4 regions of the Paenibacillus sp. NPDC058367 genome follow, and region 2 is predicted to be linked to each of the others. Evidence: riboswitches for the same ligand, from Rfam matches in the RefSeq annotation. Region 2 holds a riboswitch; each other region holds the start of a gene.
What was found. Region 2 has a riboswitch for cyclic di-GMP ahead of ACFWMP_RS21515 (NPCBM/NEW2 domain-containing protein). Riboswitches for the same ligand answer to the same signal wherever they lie in the genome.

Region 1 (4,890 bases), on a different contig from region 2:
AGCACGTTTAATTCTAGGATTGGCTTGCATTTGACGGCTCACCTGTTCTACGGAAGCAGTCATACCTGCACAGTTAGCGTTGCTATCTATACAAATTGTATGGGATGCGCCGTTAATTAAACGGTGAATCATTAAAGAGTTAGTAGGAAAGATATATTCAGGAGTTTGACTTGCATAGGCAATAAGATCGATATCAGCGCCAGTGAGACCATTTTTATCCAACACATTACTGGCAGCCTCAAAAGCCATCGTAAGAGAATTTTCTTCCTCATTCTTAATGCTATAGCGCGTATCACGACCTAAAGTGGTCAGTAGACCTCGGATATCAATACCCTTTTCGTCAAAATGCTTAATAAAAAAGTCGTTACCAACTTTATTACTAGGATGATAGATATCAATGTCTTGAATACGAATTCCGGTCATATGAATGAATCCTCCTGAAAAACTCTATAGTTTTTTTAGTTATAAGAAGAATTAAGCTGTAACGGTGGAAATGATCTCGATGTTATCTAGTCCTGCTTTACGACCCAGACGAGCAAGCTGCATTTTAAGAATTGGGTTATTCTCAAGGGTTAGATTTACTTTTACAAATCCATCATTCTTAAACATTACGAAGCAACCTTCCAAAAGAGGTACAACATCAGGTGCAGTTACGTTTAGCTTTCTGCAGTCGATTTGTAATTCATAGTCTGCTGGAGTGATAGGATTAATAGTTTGTTGATAAGCTTGGATAGATTTCAGACCATCTTCTTCAGAAAATGTTCCTTCCAGCTCAATATTGATCACTTTTTTAGTAGTGTCTGTCTTTAAAATAAACTGTCCCACGTTAACATCTCTCCCGATATTTTAATTTACTGAAAATAGTTACTTTATTTCTTCAATCGTTTCGAGAAGAATATTAAAAGCGGTGATGATTCTAGGTGCCCCTATAGCGGGTACTAAGTGTAATAGAATACCTTTGAGTTGTTCTACAGTAACTCCCACACGAAGAGCCATGACATAATGAACACCCAATTGATCAAACTGACCCATCGAAATCAGGGCAGAGATAACTGCGATTTCCTTCCAGTCAGCTTCGATTGTGTTGCGTTGAAAAATATCGCCGTAGGCATTCCCCATAATAAATTCAGCCAAATCGGGGAAATGTTCTTTAATCGGAGCCAGTGCTTTAGCTCCGTAGTCTCCAGAGAGATTCGTGAAGTGGTTCAGACCACTGTTTACATTGTCTTTCATAAGTGACCTCCTAATTTAGGTTCAAAGTACGGTGAGCAGTCGGAGGGACCTCATCACGGTCTGTTAGCAGTTCAATGACGGCAACACGGTTGATGGCAACAGCGTCCTTGATGGCTGTTTCGAACTCCTCCGCTGTCTCACATTTGTAACCCTTAGCGCCTAGTGATTCTGCGAATTTCACAGCATCCATAGGGACTTCGTAGATAGTTCCGTCAATACGTCCTGTAGTTTTTTCCATACCTTTTAGAGCCATATCTAGCTGTTTATTATTCACAACAATGAATATGACAGGAATATCCTTGCAGACAGCAGCGTTAATCTCTGCGCCTAGCATCATAAAGCAGCCATCTCCTGTAATGCAGAAGATCGTTTCTTCTGGAGCAGCAACCTTTGCACCAATCGCCATTCCGATGGAATTACCCATACAAGCAAAGTAAGCATCGAAAACAAAACTGCCCGGTTTCTTAACCTTGTACCATTTCGCAGCATGGAAACCGTGACTTCCATCATCAACAAAGACTGTGCTGTTATAAGGAATCAAATCACTCATCGTACTCAAGACCGATGCAAGTGAAAGGTTTGGTAAAATCGGAGGCTCTTCGGTATAATCGGAATTTGTCGGTGCTTCGCGTTTTGTGATGTTGTTCGTGTCAATATTATTGAGATAGTAAACTAGATTGTCCCGTAGATCTCCAGTCACTGGAATCGTTTTAGAGAACAATATTTTTCCGACAAAAGTCGGATCGCTATCAAACTGAATTAATGTTGCAGGATGATTTTCCCTTTTAAGATTACAAATAGTCATATCACTTAAACGTGACCCGAGAACGATAAATAGATCACTTTGATTCAGCAAGTCATCCCCATGGGTACAACCGCCTACTCCAATTGGACCGTGATAGAGTGGATGATCCCAAGCTATAGCCCCTTTACCACCTGGAGATGTAACTACAGGAATATTAAATGTTTCCGCTAATTGAATTAGCTCACTATGTGCTCCTGAGCGGTTAACGCCTTTACCCGCGATAATTATTGGATTCTTAGAGTTATTTATAGCATCAAGTACACGGTCGATATTAGCATGGCTAACCAGTGATTCGCGTTCAGGGATTACAATATTACATTCCTCTAGCAATTCCGTTTGTACATCAAAGGGAATACAAAGGTGAACTGGACCACGATTACCGCTCAAAGCAATGGATATGGCATGATTAAAGATTGTGTTAAAGTGATCTCCACGTTCAATAAGCTTGCTATATAAGGTGGCAGGTCTAAACATATCAGCTAAATCAGCTAGAAAAGAAGTAGAGTCCTGACATTGGGGAATTCCAAGCTCTTTAATAGATTGATGGCCAGTAATAAATAGGACAGGTAGGTTGTTAGCCTTAGCATGTGCTGCTGCAGTTAATAGGTTTGTTCCACCAGGACCTGAAGTACCAAAAGCTACACCTAGTTTTCCAGTTTTAAGCGCATACCCGGCTGCTTCGAAGCCGGAACTGGACTCATGTCTCCCAGGAATAAATTCAATACCGTAATCTACCATTTTAAGAACAATAGGACAAATGGATTTCCCAATAATACCAAAGGAATGGGTAACTCCTAGGTTCCGTAGTGCTTCCGACATGTAATCTGCGACTGTCTTCAAAAAATACACCTCACAAGTTGATTGTTATTTTAAAATCAAACATTAGAAAACCTGTGCTCTGAATTAGGGCACAGGTTGGTGGCATAAATCGCCATAGAGACTGAACAATTGTTCAGTCGTCTTGGTTTTCTGCAACCTGGCAGTCATGGCCTCTGATTAAAAATGAGGCTGTAGATCCATGGTTTTGCGTCATCCTCTTTCGAAGATTTTGCCAATATTAATTTTAAAATTTATAAGAAGAATTTTCCTTTACAATATATTCCTAGAGTACCTTTGTCAATATATTTTCGCAAATTAACTCGAATTTTGACGAAAGTCTTGTCCAACCTATGAAATAATAGATATAAAAAAACTCCCCCTAAGTCAAAACTTAGGAGGAGTTTTTGGTCTTGTTTATATGATTTGCAAGTGACTTAAAACTTGAAAATATGGATAGTCTTCTGTAGATTAAACACAGCCTGTGTCATTTTCTCAGTTTCTTCAGCGACGGACTGCAGGGCATTAATTTGTTCATTCATAGCGGCGGATACTTCCTCGGTGCCGGCAGCGGTTTGCTGTGTGATTGCAGAGATATTCTCTATTGCACTTGAGATTTTCAAGGCACTTTCCAACATCAGATCACTTTCAGCAGAGAAGGAAGAGATTTGCTCGGTAATATACTGCACACTTTGCACAATTTGAGCAAAGATATGAGCAGATTGAGTGATCATCTCATTCTGTACCTGTACGACTTCTTCGTTGATAGCGATATTGTCAATCGCTTGTTTGATATCAGTTTCGATGCTCCGAACTAAGCCAAAGACTTCCTTCGTTGAAGCCGTTGATTCTTCGGCAAGTTTACGAACCTCCTGTGCGACTACAGCAAATCCTCGACCATGCTCCCCGGCGCGTGCTGCTTCGATGGAGGCATTCAGCGATAAGAGGTTGGTCTGCTCAGCGATCTCTGTGATGGTTTTTGTAATCATCGTAATTCCGCGAGCATTATGAGACAGGGCTTCGATAGTATCAGCTACTTTTTGAGTAGCCTGGATGTTTTTGCGCATGCCTTCAGCTTGAGTATCAACGGACTGCCGTCCTTGTTCAACTAGTTCTAATGTATGTATTGAACGTCTGTTCATTTCTTTCGTTGAGTTCGTATAATTGGATACTTTATTCTCAATATCTTTAATGGATTCTGTCATTTCAGCGATATCCGTAGATATTTCATTTGCACCAAGAGCTAGCTCGTTAGACGAAGAGGCTACCTGTGCCATGACAATTTTCAAATTCTGATTCTTATCTTCGATTCCACGGCTTGCATCCATAACTTGACGAGTGATTTGTGATGCTTCTGTCAAAATCTTCTTGAGCTTGTCAATCATAGTATTAAAGGAACGACTTACGTCCCCCATAGACCCGTTCTCATCGGCTCTACTAGTAAAATCCCCTTTTGAAATACTATGAGATACATTCGCGATGTCATCAAAAGAAGATGTAAGCGTTCTCTCGATAAAGCGGGCCACGGGGAAAGTTAGAGCAGCAAGAACTACGATTAGAACAATACCCAAAATAATGTTGCCTAAGATCATAAAAGTAACTAAAACAGGAATGGCAAATAGTGCGGCAACGAGGTAACATCCGGCAACAATTCTTTGTTTTAACGGAAGTTTATGCATCCAGTTCATTGGTATAATGTCCTCCTTATTAATATTATGTATTGGTGTTATTATATGGGATTTAAAGGTGATTGGTCTATAGTAAGAACTGACATAAATCTTCTTTTCGAAGTAGTTCTTTAGATTTCGTGTCAAAAATCCTCATAAATAGCGGAAATTTTTGCGATAGCAGACTTTACCATCTCTAAAAGTTCTTGCGGTGAAAGTACAATAACCGAGGGACTAAAAGAAAGGATTATCCGGCAGGCCGACTCGATCGTATTAAATTCGGCATCTACGTTCACCCACTCTGCATTGCTTGTTGGCTCTATCAATTGGACAGAGACAAATCTTTCTCGCTGTAATTCTTTTAAGACA
Region 2 (4,890 bases):
TATTATTCGTTACTTCACCATATTCTCGTTCACCCATCGCCAAGCGATGCCCTATTTCATGATTCAATCCCCAGCCTGGATAGACTTTGTTAAAATCACCTAACATCGTCCCTACGGTCCCAATTTGTATCCCGGTATGATCTCCCGCTGCATACATCGCACCATAAGGCTGCATCAATCGGATGTTCTCACGAATTAGCTTCGCATCATGAATCACACTACTGCCATCCAAGCCATAGAAGTCAAAGATCGTCTTCATCCAAGTATCATAGCCGGTGACGGTACCCAGCGGGTCATTTCCTTGCGTAATAAACTTGTTATAAGCTTCTGTCGCAGTTCCTGTGAAAATAACATGATCGCTGACCATTTCCACCACATCGATGAGCTCGCGATCTTGAACATTTGGATGCGCTGCCTTATCTTCATCTAATTTTTGTTTATAGGTGGTTAAGAAGGCTTTAAATTGTTCAGGATCTGTAGTCCTGGTCATCATAGGGATCTTGGTAAGCCCCTCGAACCGGATCATAGGTGCTTTACCTTGTTCCTCTGCTGTATATGGATTGACGATATACACTGTACCGCCTTTAGTCACTTCATGTGCATAATAACTATTCGTAGCAAATTCAGGAACGGTTATAATATTCTTACCTGGACGCAATTGCACACCTCTAGCCCAAACATTCCAAGCCGCCTCTTGTTGAGAAAAGACTAAAGAAGGTAGTTTATCGCTCGAAGCTGCGTCCACATAAACGTTGATCGTATCTCCAGGCATTGCAACGAGACCTGTAGGCTGGTTGTTCGTACCGAAACCAATTCTCAGGTTTTCCTGCGCATGCTTTTTCATATCTCCACGTTGTTCCGCCTCAATGATGGTGCCTTCAGTTTGAACTTCACCATTCACTAGCTTCTTAGCTAAATCCAAAGAATCTTTCAGGATTGGATAGAGCGGATGTACTTTTGCCGCTTCTTCTAATTCATTGATTGCGTTGGCGCTATTATAAGCAGGAACAACCGCACTCATCGTGCCATCTGTGAAAATACCATTTACAGCTTCGCTTACTTTATCTTCTGTATAAAATCTAAATTCAGCCGCAAAAGGTCTGTTGATATTGGCTTTTGTGAACTTGAATTTCAATCTTTTAAACTTCGTAGGTTCGAATTTAAACTCCAGAAAATCATTCGTACTAGTCGCGGTTCCGCTAGATACGAGCTGGAAGGTTTCTCCCTTACTTGTTTCTGATGCATAAATTTCAAAAGCCTCTGGGAAGCCTTTGCGGTTATCTCTAGCCAGGAAAGCCAATCTATCTAGTACTTTCGCTTGCGCTAATTCAAACACGACTTCATTCGTGAAGCTGTCATCATTGTTCTTGTTCGTTTCCCAGTGTGTATTCGGCTGGTCATCGAGCATGTATTCCGGTTTCGTACCTGGATAGCTTCCACCGTTCACCGTTACTTTTGATACATTAGAGTTGGGCATTCTATAAGCTTCGCTATAGGCATTTTCGTATGCTGTACCATAGCCTTTTAGCTTCGAAACCTTAGCCGCTGTTGCCTCTATTTGATGATTCTCCAGAAGTACTTTTGCATTCTCTATATCTGCTTGAAACTGCACGTACAGTGGATGTGTCTGTACTTCTTGTTCTAAAGCCGTTAATTTCTCCACCGTATTAAATGCTGTGCTAACTTGACTCAAGGTATCATCTGTAAATAAATTTTTCATTTTAGCGGATACGGTATCTTCTTTGTAAAAAGAAAACTCAGCTGCACTCGCCCAATCTTGGTTAGCTTTTTTGAAGACAAATTTAAGTCTCTTGAAGGCTGTGGGTGCAAACTGAATCTCTACTACGTCACCTGCTCCGCCTTTATATTCTCCAGAGGATACTAGCGTATAATCGCCTGCATCCGTAGTTGAGCCATAAATATCAAATTCCTGAGCAAACCCCTTCCCCTTTGCACTGGATTGTCTTGCAGCGTATACGATTCTATTTAATTCAGTGGACTCATTGAAAACAAAGACAACCTCATTCGTGAACGTTGAACTGTTCGGTTTGCCCGTTTCCCAATGCGTACTCATATCGCCATCCATAGCCTTAGCTATAGGTGAACCTGAGTAGTTGCCACCGTTATTGGTAATGGATTTAATATTCGCAGGATTCATTCTAAAAACATCATTATAAGCGCTTAGGATAGCCTTGCCGTAGAGATCAAACGGAATAACTGACGCATTGCTGAATAGGTCAGCCTTGCTTTGTACTACAGTGTTCACTACACTTACCTTGCTTACATCACTTGCTAAAGCATAACCTGCCTCACTCGAAAAACTAGCTAACATGGCTGCTGATGTAGCGATCGCAATCATTTTTTTCATCTTTTCTACCCCCCAGATGTAATATGAATCTCTTCCGTGCCTAAAAATAGGCACAAAAAAAACTACCCCAAAAGAGTAGCTTGATTGCGTATAAAGTCGCATAAAAACTAAGACTTAATTTTTATTAAACTTTAACAAAAAGCGTAATACACTCTTTGGCAGCTGGCTGACAATAGTTATGATAACCTTAGTCCCTATAGCTTTGCGTCCCTACATTTCCATAGGTTTGCCTATGAAGTTTCGAATACATTACAAAGAGTAACATAACGCTACATCTGATCGCATGATTAATTGGTATGAAATCCGAATAGGTAATTGCAATTACTTTTTCTATCGTGATAGATATTCTTTATCGAGTATCCCGGAAGAGAGAGGACACTTTAGGACTGGAGGTCTACTTAACTCCCCGCACCAAACAAACGCCGGAACCAATTCCACACATCGCCCGTGATGGGAATTAACCCGAAGCCATGCTCGCCAACTGCGATTAGACCATATGCCCATTGGCCAATAGCTACTGCTCCCCCAGCAATCCGTCCTATGGCTACCGCCCCAAATGCCGTATCACCTATGGCGACAGCCCCCAACGCTTTTTCGGCTATCGCGATCGCGCCTACAGCCACTCCTGCAATAGCAATCGCCCCAGCTGCGAAGCCAAGCCAGCTAATGGCTATCGCTCCAAGGGCTAACCACATTCCTAGTGATATTGCACCCACGGATAGAACCCCTACGCTTATCGCACCTATGGAAATCAAGCCTACAGCTACATCTCCAATAGCAATTAATCCAACAGCTGTCTTCACTTGTGGCTTGCTTCCGTGACCATACCCCTGACCTGAGTATCGACCCAAATTGCTGCGAATACTTACCACCGGAAATGATGGAGACGGCCATTGATAATCAATTTCTCGTCCACCTAACCCTCTAGAATCCGCCCAGTGCGTGATGTACTTATGCCATTTCATATCCATCCCGTCCCCCTTCTCAATTACCTTAATTATACAACCCTAGGGGTTGGCTGCACTCAGACTCTGACCTGAAATTCATCTCATCCTCTAGACGGAGTTATACTCATTAGGATCACTGTTTGGGAATAGGATCAGGCTTTCCAAATAAATATCCCTGAAACAACTGATAACCACTCTGCTTAAGCCATTCAAAGTCCTCTCTAAACTCCACACCTTCTGCTAGAGGAACGGATTGGATTTCTAAAGCTTTTTCTAAAAATTGTTTAGCTATTTTCTGTTTGTTCAGATCGCTGGACACACCCTGAACATATTTCATATCCAGCTTCATGTAATGGGGTTTAAGCTCCAATAACATCTCGATCGTGCTGAAGCCCTCGCCAACATCATCTAAAGCGTATTCAAATCCCCGATCCTTGTAATATGTCAAAATAGCTTTCAAATGAGCGAGATCATCCACTTTCTCCGTCTCAACAACTTCAAAGACAAAAAGAGAGGGATCAACGCCTAATTGATTGGCCAGTTCAACGGTTGATCTTAAGCAGAACTCTGGCGCGTAGATCGACGTTGGGATAAAATTAATAAACGTTTTTTTATTTAAGGGTGCAGCATATTTTACAGCAGTCATTCTACATAACCGGTCTAAAGCATATAAACGCCCACGATTCCGTGCCGCCGCAAAAATCTCATTAGGATAGATAAGGGACCCATCTTCTTTTTTAAATCTGGATAGGAGCTCGTATGCAAAAATCTCTTCCCGTACGTTCACAATCGGTTGGAAGTGACAAGTAACTAAGCCCTTAGTTATAACCTCATCAATCCACTCCATATCAAGCACAGTGGGTAATTCGGATAGAGGTCTCCATGTTTGGTCATCTATACGGAATTCAAACTGCTCCGACTCCATATGGTCATTACAGAAATCTAGAAAATCCCGCACCCCAGCCTCCTTAATCGTAATCACATTTTCTTCTACCTTATGTATCGTATTACTTCTACTCAAGTGATGAATAACCTCAGGTAAAATCCTTAGATTAAGCTCACCATGAGCCTTGATTTCAAAATTCAGCTCTCTTACTACACAATGATTACATGCCACATTCATAACCCCTTTAATAATCAATTCTCTGAAAAAGATCCCGGAACTGCTCTTCTCAATCGAAATCCGTATACTCTAGTAAATACGTCGGGTCTAACACGGTGATCTGCTGATGTTGAATATCAATAATCTTTTGCTCTTGCAGATCTTTAAGCACAAGGGTAGCCGTCTCCCTTAGCGTTCCGATCATATCCGCGAACTGCTGATGGGTCAATCGAAGATCAATCCTCTGTTTGCCTTGCTCCTCGACTCCAAATCTTTGGTATAGTCTTCTCAGCGTAAAGATCGCACGCGCTCTCGCATCATGAAATTTCATTTCATGTAATAACCGATTCGATAAAAATAAACGGTCCATTTGCAGCAGCATCAATTGTTCCTTAATCAACGGGTAATCGGCAAGCATCTGCTCAAAAGGCTCACGTTTAATCACAAATAATACAGTATCATTCATAGCCACC
Region 3 (4,890 bases), on a different contig from region 2:
AACGGAAGATTTATTCCAGGGCATCCAATGGCTACAGCTTTGCATCCGGAAGAAAGCTGCCGAAGTGTCTCACTCTCCAGTACGAATCATGAAGCTATTTCCTATCTTAAAGGAGAGACGTTGTCGATTTCTCAAGAACGTCTCTCTATTAGAATAGGAAGTGCCCAAAAGGGATACGTTCTGGTCTGCATTGATGGCTACAGCGCAGGCTGGGGTAAGTGGCAGGATGGCATACTCAAGAACGAATATCCCGCAGGCTGGAGGTGGATGTAGCAATGAGCCAATCAGGTAAGCCCGCCAAAAAACAACGATTAGATAAAGTGTTGTCCCATATTGGAGTGGGGTCGCGCAGTGATATCCGTAAACAAGCTAAACAAGGCTTAATATTGGTGAACGGGACCGTGGTAAAAGATAGTGGGTTCCATGTGGATCCTTATGCCGATAAAATAGAGGTAGGGGGAGAGGTTGTTACCTACCGTGAATTCATATATCTTATGATGAACAAACCCCCGGGTGTCCTGTCAGCTACGGAGGACAAGCGGGATCGGACGGTTTTGGATCTTTTAAAGCACGAGTATGCACAGTTTGAACCGTTTCCTGTAGGAAGGCTAGATAAGGATACTGTGGGGCTGCTGCTGATCACTAATGATGGGAAGCTTGCCCATGAATTGCTGTCGCCACGTAAGCATGTCCCGAAAACGTACGAGGCAACCATCGAGGGCGATGTAGACGCGGATGATGTCGCGGCTTTTGCAGCAGGGGTGGAGCTGGAAGATGGCTACGTTACTTTACCTGCACACTTAACCATTCTTGGAATAGAGCGCGGCAGCAAAGTGATTTCCCATATTTCACTTATCATCACTGAGGGGAAATTTCATCAGGTGAAGCGTATGTTTCAGGCGGTAGGCAAAAAAGTCACTTTTCTGAAACGTGTATCTATGGGAGAATTGAAGCTGGATGAAAGTCTGCCGCTTGGAGCTTGTCGGGAACTGACGTTAGAGGAACTGGCACTCTTAGGCGCAGATGGGTCAGAAGGATAGTAGAGAAAATGATATATAAATTGATATATATATTGAATTTGGAAACTTGGGATAAGAGAAGGGAGAGACGGAGGGGAATTTTGGAACTGTAAGAGCGATAGCGACCGCCTTTGTTTCCGGATTTCATCCGCTTTTAAACGGTATAAATTAAGAAATCTGGAAACAACAGCGGCTGGAAGTCCAAACATTCACCATAGTTGCCACTGACACTTAACACAAAAAGCCTCAAGTTCAATTATATATAGAAAAAGAAAGACAAGGATGGTGGAGTATGAGATACAAACTGATTGCACTAGATGTGGACGGTACGCTATTAAATGATGATCACCACTTAAGCTCTGAGAATAAGGAAGCTATTGCTGAGGTTACACGTCTTGGCGGTCAAATCGTATTGTGTACGGGACGCAGTCCACAGAACTCGATTCCTTTCATGGAGGAAATGGGGCTGACTGGTTACGTGCTTGGTCACAATGGAGCAGCGACGGTACGAGTGGAAGATCGAGAAGTGCTGCATCAATATGGTATGGATGCACGTGGTCTTGACCCCTATATTGACTATTGCCGTAAGCACAATATTCATTATGATGTGAATACTGCTTTTGATATGTATGTTGATAATGTAGAGAATCTGACTAAAGAAGCTAATTATATGTATGAGCACTTCCGTATTGTGCCAGCGACGCTGCCCGCATGGGAAGATTTCCGTGAACCGGTTGTTAAGTTTACTGTATTTACACAGCCAGAAATCCTTGACGAAGCTGAACGTGAATGGCGTACTTGGGCTCCTGAGTACAATATTTTGCGGAGTGGTGAATTTTTCGTTGATTTGATGCATCCCGAATCTTCTAAGGGAAACGCATTAAGAAATCTCGCTGTGAAGCTGGGAATTCCGCAAGAAGAAGTCCTCTCAATCGGTAATTATTTTAATGATATTTCTATGCTTACCTATGCGGGGATGGGCGTGGCGATGGATAATTCTCCTGTAGAGGTAAAAGCGGCAGCGAATGCTGTTACGGGTTCGAACAATGAGCATGGTGTGCGTGATGCGCTGGTTAAATATTGTTTATCCTAATCTTTTTGATCCTGTAAAATAATTTTAGATGCAAAGCATAAAGCGGACTGGAGTCCTGTTTTATGCTTTTTTTTTTACGTTGACATAAGGATACGAGTAAATCGACAGGTGAATAGAAATGGAAGATAAGTCGTTTACAGGTAATTATAACCATGATAAAATTAGCGGTGGGACATGCGTCCGTAAGCTAATTAAAACTAATTGAATGTCCGCTTTAAAGGTAAAATCATCGAAAGATGATGACACAAAGCCATGGGTCTAAAGCCTTTCTACAGAAGGAAATGATCGCCAGGCCGCCATAGGGATGTCTTATGAAGCATAAAGGATAGCTCTAAGAATATGTAGTCAATTTTGAGCTCTTTTATTATTTCGACCTATACGGCGTTACATTATCGCAAGGGGCCGAAAGGGGAAGTACATGAACAGTTTTTTCAAAACAATAGGCACTAGTTTGGCAGTAGGTGCTTTATTGCTGTCCGGAACGATCAGATGGATGTCTAATCCTGAAGTCGTGTCTGCCGCTACCACAACAGCAGTAACCGCGGATCAAATGATTAGCAAAGTAACGGCAGCCTCTAAAGCAATAAAGAATTTTCACTTAGATGTGATCAAAAAACAGGATATTCAGAGCGGTGGGGTACGTATCAGCAACACTAACACACTGAAGCTGGATATTAATCGACTGCCGAATTTTGCTGCAGCCGGCACCGTTGATAGTAGTCTTTTAGAAACAACGTACAGTCTATATGCCAATGACAAGGAGTTTTACTATCTTGTAGACGGAAGTGAACTGATCGATGAATCTGAAGATGAAGGTTACGACGATGACGGTGAGCCAATCGATCCTGATGCGCAGTATTGGATTGGACTGGAGAAGATGGAGTGGGATTCTTTTTACTCCAAAGGTCAATACGATCCTGTTTCCATGCTTGATTCGGTAAAAAGTTATAAAAAATCTATGAAAGTCAGCACTGCTGGTGCTCAGACAGTCCTGCAATTCACGGTAACCGATCCGACAGCAGCTAAGGGAATAATCAAGCTCTATGACCAGGAGAACCTCTGGGATGGTGAGACAGTTCAACCCAAAAGCGTAACGTGGAAATTATTCGTCAATACTAAGACCTGGCAGACGGAAAAACTGACAGTCGATCTGAGTTATGTGCTGATAAGTGATGGAGAAAAGGATACATACAACACGAAAATCGAAGCTAAGTATTCCAAGAATAACAAAGGTACAACCATTGTAAAGCCCGCCGAACTAGAATAATAAGGTCGTTTTCATATGGAGTAAAAAGCGCTGTTCAGTAGAACAGCGCTTTTTGCTCCATTCATGACAGTAGCCAACAGGAAGTGAGATATGTAAAAAATAAATAAATATAAAATTGACCTACCAATTATTAGGATTTTAGTACATGCTATTTATGTGATTAATAATCTGAATTAATTTAATAGTGTATGAAATATCATGTTGTAACTATTATATTGAAAAGGTATTATAGGTTAGGTGTAAATTTACATTTTTGAGAATTACTATTCTTTTTAATGATTGATAGGGGGAGTGCGAATAATGTTATTATCCACAGAGCTTAGCAAGCTGAACGAAGTGAATTACAGGGAGGACCGATTAGAGGCACTTAATCATTTTTATGAGGATCTCTGTAATAAGAAAGTAGCCGATGGCTATATTTATTCTCTTAGTCGTTATGGAAAAATATTTGCTAATGGAGCGGGGGGACGCTTCAGTTACGAAGAAAATAGTGACCAAGATTTGAAAACGGATACAATTTTTCGAATCGCTTCTATTACTAAGCTGTTTACGGCAACAGCGATCTGGCAGCTAGCAGATGATGGTGAAATTTTTATGGGGCAGCCAGTTAGTTCTATTCTTCCGGAGTTTGATGCCGATCCTTTTAAGCCGATTACAATTGCTCATTTACTGACGCATACCTCCGGCATCGCACCTGATCATGGCACTATAAGTGATACCTACTATAAAAGTGCATGGTGGTATATTTATGAATCAGAGCTTGGAAAAGAAAACTGGATTAAAGCTGGACTTTCCTATGGTATTCGTTTTCCGGTAGGGACTCAATGGATGTATTCATCGTTCGGATACGTGGTTCTTGGTGCAATTATCGAGAAAATAACAGGTGTTATTGCAGAAGATTACATAATGGACAACATTGTAAAACCGTTAGGCATGACAGATACTTTCTTTGATATACCGCCTGAGAAAGCTGGTAGGATCGCTATTCGTTCGGAAGAAGCCAAGGAATATCTTCAGAAGCTGCAAAACGGGGAAATTACGGATGAAGAACAAAGGTCTGAGGAAGAAATCAAGACTCCCGGAACTGGTGGGGGAATGTATTCAACCGTTAATGATCTACAAAAGTTCGGAATCATGCTGCTTAACCATGGGGAATACGAAGGTGGTCATATCTTAAGTCGGATGGCTGTTCAGAAAATGACCAAGCGGTTCAATTCTGAAAAACTTCCAAACTACGCATGGGGAGATGGAGGAGCAGATAGACCATACGGTCTTGGGCCAGACCTTCGATATAATGAAAGTACATCTTATTCTGAAGGCACTTTTTTTCATGAAGGATGGGGGTCTTGTTCTTTGGTCGTTGATCCGGTTGAACAGCTGATTGCCGTTTGGTATATCCCTTTTCATAAAAATATATGGGACGGTAGAGCGATTTTCGGTACAAACAATGTGATCTGGTCCGGACTCGAATAAGAATAAGATTATATGTTGTGAGATATCAAAGATAGGCA
Region 4 (4,890 bases), on a different contig from region 2:
TGTGAAGGAGCTTAAGTGAGCACTCAGTTCATGTTCTGGGAACGGATAGAGTTGCTCAAGGCGCAGTACATGTAGCCATGACCAATCTTTGTCTGAAGCAGCTTCTAGCTCTGTTTGGATGTCGATAGCTACTTTACCGCTGCAGACTACTAGACGTTTGACCTCACCTGGCTTCTGGCCTAGCAGGGGCTCTGCTAACACAGGCTGGAATTGTCCGGAGGCGAGCTCAGTTCCGGCAGATGTGCTGCGCGGATTACGAATGAGACTCTTCGGTGTCATAATCACCAGTGGTTTAGCGTCTTCCTGTCCACATAAAGCAGCTTGGCGTCGCAAGACATGGAAATATTGAGAAGCAGTGGTCAAGTTAGCAACGGTCCAGTTCTCTTCCGCGGATAACTGTAGGAAGCGTTCCAATCTACCACTGGAATGCTCGGGTCCCTGTCCCTCGTAGCCATGCGGTAACATGACGACGAGATTGCTGCGCTGCGTCCATTTCGCACGTCCAGCGGCAATGAACTGATCAAATATAACCTGACCTGCATTGGCGAAGTCGCCATATTGTGCTTCCCAGATGACGAAGGTTTCTGGTGCGAACACATTATAACCATACTCAAAGCCTAACACAGAAGCTTCAGATAGCGGACTGTTATATACGCCAAAGGAAGCGCGAGAATTACTTAGCTGATGAAGCGGAGAGAATAATTCTCCTGTCTTGCTGTCGTGCAGCACCAGATGGCGGTGTGCGAAGGTGCCGCGCTGTGCATCCTGACCGCTAAGTCGAATTGGCGTTCCATCCTTCAGGATGGTTGCGAAGGCGAGGGACTCAGCGAGTGCCCAGTCGACCTTTTCACCCTCATTCAGCGCGTCCTTGCGACGCTGCAGAATTCGCTCCAGTTTCGGATAGACTTGGAATCCATCAGGTACGCTCAGTAGCTCACGATTAATCTCTTGCAGACTGGAGATCGGTACGGCTGTAGTGCCTGCCGCTGAGCGATCTGTATGAAGAGGAATGAAGGCCTTTGGTTCTTTTTTCTTATGATTGCCTTCCTTCATACTATCGTACGCACGTTGCAATACGCCTTCTGTTTCAACGTGCATCTTTTGTACATCTTCAGCTGTAAGAATTTTTTCACGCTGTAGCCGCTCCGCATACACCTTGTAAACGGTTGGATGATTGCGTACCTTACCATACACGATAGGTTGTGTAGTTTCAGGATCATCCATTTCGTTATGTCCATGACGACGATAGCCGATGAGATCAATAACGAAATCCTTTTTGAATTGATTGCGATATGCACTAGCTAAACGAACGGCTGATATACAGGCCTCAGGATCATCAGCATTGACATGGATAATTGGAATTTCATATCCTTTGGCGATGTCACTCGCATAATGCGTTGAACGGGAGTCTTCGCTTTCTGTCGTAAAGCCGATCCGGTTATTAACAATGATATGGATCGTCCCGCCATTCTGATAACCTTGAAGTTTGCCAATATTAAGTGTTTCTGCAACAATCCCTTCACCTGGAAAAGCAGCATCGCCATGCATCAGTACCGCCATAGCTTTACTGGTATCAATCTTCGGCAATCCGGCTGTGCTCCGATCTTCTTGAGCAGCACGAGTGAAGCCTTCCACGACAGGATTGACGAATTCCAAGTGACTTGGGTTATTCGCTAGTGTTATTCTTGTGCGTACGGTTTCTCCTTCACGGACAGCGCGATCTGCACCCAGATGGTATTTCACATCACCCGTCCAGCCATAGTTAATGCCTGTAGAGCCTTCGGAAGGGAAAAGCTCCTTGTTCGGAGAATGATGAAACTCTGAAAATATAATGTCATAAGGTTTGCCCAAAATATGTGCAAGAACGTTGAGGCGACCACGATGCGCCATGCCCATCAGAATATGCTCTGCGCCGTCATGCGCAGCAGCGCGTACGATTTCATCCAGCATCGGTACGAGTGCGTCATTGCCTTCCAAGCTGAAACGCTTCTGACCCACAAAGGTTTTGTGAAGGAAGGTTTCAAATTGCTCTACTTGGATCAGGCGGTTTAGCAGCTCTTTACGTTCTGCATTATTTAAAGGCGCTGGTGAGCTTGTGGATTCTGCCTGTCTGTTCAACCATTTCAGTTCTTGTTCTTCATGCACATGCCCGAATTCATAGGCGATTGTCTTGGTGTAAGCCTGACGCATACGCTGAACTGCATCCCATCCGGTATGCACATCATTCGGCGCATTCTCCCAAATGAGCGTGGCAGGTAGTGCGAGCAGATCCTCACGAGTCAGCTCATAGGTTTCGAGTTCAAGATATTTAGCCATGGGATTGTGATCGCGCTCAAGCGGATCAATATCAGCGGCCATATGGCCATATATACGAATATTAGCGATTAGCTTGGAAGCTCTTACTGCCTTTCTAAGCCATTCGGTGTCTCCCGAAATGCGAGGCTGTGGAGCCGGTTCGCTATCCGGTGTTAGGGGTGGGGGACCCGAATTTGTAAAAAGCTCGCGATAATTATTCTCTACGGTGGAAGGATCTTTCACAAACTGTTCATATCTTTCTTGAATGTAGCCTAAATTGGGTCCGTAATACTTACTCCAAATGGATTCGTTATAGGGCTCTTTGGCTGCCATGAATACATCCTCCTTAACGGATGAACTCCATACGTGACATTTTGTGTCAACGCTTACTGGAGCTGTGATGATTGCGGTTTCATTTCTCATCTTATTGTGCTACTTTCCACACGTGTAATCAATTCATTCTTTCGTCCAATACGTTCGCAAAATGGTATGGGTTAGCTTGTTCTAATGAAAAGAACGCTGTTTCTTCTCATTACCCATTCCTAAGGCCCACTAAAATGATTCTAATATCCTTATTTTTAACTAATAGGGAAGGAAGTATCATTATATTGGCTTAATTAATTTTATGAATGGGACGAGTATCGTGTTAATAGGACAAGATATCGCACAAAAGCGCTTCTATTTTTTGTTTTTTAATGGAAAAACTAATCAGAAATCGACACACTTTTCCACTTTAGTATAGTATAATGTTATTGCAGTTAGCGATTTTCATATATTTCAAAGTAGATCCTTTCGTGTAAAGGGTCCAGTAAAAGGTAAACCTGCCGAAAGACAGGGGCACAAAGTCGCGGGTCTAAGGTAGAAATACTATGACAGCCGGATTGCCTGGGGACGTAAAATCTTAGGAGGAGATTTTTTGGACAAGTCCAACCAGGGAAGCAACAGAGAACAGCAGGTCATTGATCTAGACGTTGAGTGGGTACATTTATTATTAGCAGCTAAGAAGGCTGGCATAAAGGCAGATGAAATTCGTCGATTCTTTCATGAGAAGACTGTGCAAGCCGTGCAGTAATACATTTAGTGCGTTATATTTTGAAAAAGGGCCCAGCGATAACTCGCTGGGCCCTTTTTCAAAATATAAGAAAGTATACAAGATAAATAGTCCTTATATTTTACTAGAATATAAAACGCCTTCGCGGTCCATGTTAGGAGGGCGAGGGCGCTTATGTTTAATAGTATGAGTAGAAGAGGATCTTATCAGGTCAGGTGGAATATTAATCCTTCTGATCAAGGCGCCATTTCTGGTAGTCCAGAAACTCCTTGAATTCGCGTTTGCTTATGCCTGAGGCCATAGCTTCCTGCACCAATCGGAACCATTCCGAATCTAAAGGTGACTCCTCAGCATCATTAGGTTCTCCATAGAGCAAAGCGTGGATGGATACCTGAAGCGCATCGGCGATCTTTTCGATAAACTGGATTGAAGGATTGGATTGGATGTTTCTCTCCACATTGCTAAGATACGACTTAGCAACATCCGCTCTGTCCGCAAGCTCAGATAGGGACAATCCCTTTTCTAGGCGGAGATGCTGGATACGTTGGCCCATATTTTGTGACACTATGCTGACGCCCCTCCGTAATTTTTGTTATTAGTATAGCAAATATCATTAAATTCGACAAAGTTTATTGTAAAGAGAAGAGCAGCATCTACTTATCCGCTTTCCGGAATCAGGATCTGCTGCTCTTCGAGTATTATATTAAATTATTCTATTAATCTTAGTAATCTTTTTTAGCACCTTGTTTAGCTACGAAATCCCATGTCAGGGTTATGCTATCGCCTTGGAAAATATTTTGATCTTGGTTATTTTCCACAAATTCAAATTGGACGGAGAAGCTGTCATTGGTGCCGGCTTTAATACCAGATGCTTCGGTGAAGAGTTGATCCCAACCAGTATTTTTTACGAGATCCGGATGTTGAGATTTTAAATCAGCAAGCGTAGTTTGATAGACTACATCTTCAGGAGAAACGACGGTTCCTTTATCGTTATTTCTAAGGAATTTGACCTTAATGAATTGGGCTAAATCCAGGTAGTTGTCACCTTTAGCATCCGTAATTTGAGTGGAAGTGTTCAGAATAATAGATCCGATATCGAGCGAACCATCGTTTTTCAATTTGAAGGATTTGGTTACAGTATCACCTGGTTTTAGGTTTGGAATATTTACGATAACTGAAGGGTCGGAGTTCAAATCGAGTGTACCTGCAGCAAATGTAGCAGTGCTTTGTGCAGTGTCACTAAAGTAAGCGAAGGTTCCTCCACCAATCAATGATAAACCCAGTGCTGCTGATGCTACGCCAAGACCCAATGTTTTTTTGATACCCATAATTAAAATTCCTCCTCGGTTTTTGTGGTTTTTTTTATAAAAGTTATATATTGTAACTTCCGGTTCGTAAGCGGAAGCGGACAATCAACGAATTACTGTATTTCAGTTGGGGGTGGAGAGGCGGGCAGTATAGCAGCATTTTTCTTTTCGAGTGCAGCTACAGCCTTCCATGACGAATACAGAGCATAGAGCAGGAGCATCAAGCCTGGTACGATC

Region 1: another riboswitch for cyclic di-GMP. It lies ahead of ACFWMP_RS17740 (thiamine pyrophosphate-binding protein); the one in region 2 lies ahead of ACFWMP_RS21515 (NPCBM/NEW2 domain-containing protein).
Region 3: another riboswitch for cyclic di-GMP. It lies ahead of ACFWMP_RS04260 (DUF6612 family protein); the one in region 2 lies ahead of ACFWMP_RS21515 (NPCBM/NEW2 domain-containing protein).
Region 4: another riboswitch for cyclic di-GMP. It lies ahead of ACFWMP_RS24440 (anti-repressor SinI family protein); the one in region 2 lies ahead of ACFWMP_RS21515 (NPCBM/NEW2 domain-containing protein).

Annotation. Positions count from the first base shown of each region.
Region 1 is NZ_JBHXIZ010000003.1:194,075-198,964, reverse strand. It holds gene ACFWMP_RS17755 (3-oxoacyl-[acyl-carrier-protein] synthase III C-terminal domain-containing protein) at 1-423, opposite strand, end outside; gene ACFWMP_RS17750 (hypothetical protein) at 475-825, opposite strand; gene ACFWMP_RS17745 (carboxymuconolactone decarboxylase family protein) at 865-1,233, opposite strand; gene ACFWMP_RS17740 (thiamine pyrophosphate-binding protein) at 1,244-2,887, opposite strand; cyclic di-GMP riboswitch class I at 3,006-3,101, opposite strand; gene ACFWMP_RS17735 (methyl-accepting chemotaxis protein) at 3,292-4,542, opposite strand; gene ACFWMP_RS17730 (helix-turn-helix transcriptional regulator) at 4,665-4,890, opposite strand, start outside.
Region 2 is NZ_JBHXIZ010000004.1:175,714-180,603, reverse strand. It holds gene ACFWMP_RS21515 (NPCBM/NEW2 domain-containing protein) at 1-2,368, opposite strand, end outside; cyclic di-GMP riboswitch class I at 2,523-2,609, opposite strand; gene ACFWMP_RS21510 (hypothetical protein) at 2,767-3,333, opposite strand; gene ACFWMP_RS21505 (EAL domain-containing protein) at 3,449-4,432, opposite strand; gene ACFWMP_RS21500 (Crp/Fnr family transcriptional regulator) at 4,488-4,890, opposite strand, start outside.
Region 3 is NZ_JBHXIZ010000001.1:921,406-926,295, reverse strand. It holds gene ACFWMP_RS04275 (RsmB/NOP family class I SAM-dependent RNA methyltransferase) at 1-273, shown strand, start outside; gene ACFWMP_RS04270 (pseudouridine synthase) at 276-1,040, shown strand; gene ACFWMP_RS04265 (Cof-type HAD-IIB family hydrolase) at 1,312-2,112, shown strand; cyclic di-GMP riboswitch class I at 2,322-2,413, shown strand; gene ACFWMP_RS04260 (DUF6612 family protein) at 2,531-3,379, shown strand; gene ACFWMP_RS04255 (serine hydrolase domain-containing protein) at 3,680-4,852, shown strand.
Region 4 is NZ_JBHXIZ010000005.1:256,476-261,365, forward strand. It holds gene ACFWMP_RS24435 (2-oxoglutarate dehydrogenase E1 component) at 1-2,628, opposite strand, end outside; cyclic di-GMP riboswitch class I at 3,100-3,184, shown strand; gene ACFWMP_RS24440 (anti-repressor SinI family protein) at 3,212-3,367, shown strand; gene ACFWMP_RS24445 (helix-turn-helix domain-containing protein) at 3,570-3,899, opposite strand; gene ACFWMP_RS24450 (TasA family protein) at 4,069-4,674, opposite strand; gene sipW (signal peptidase I SipW) at 4,767-4,890, opposite strand, start outside.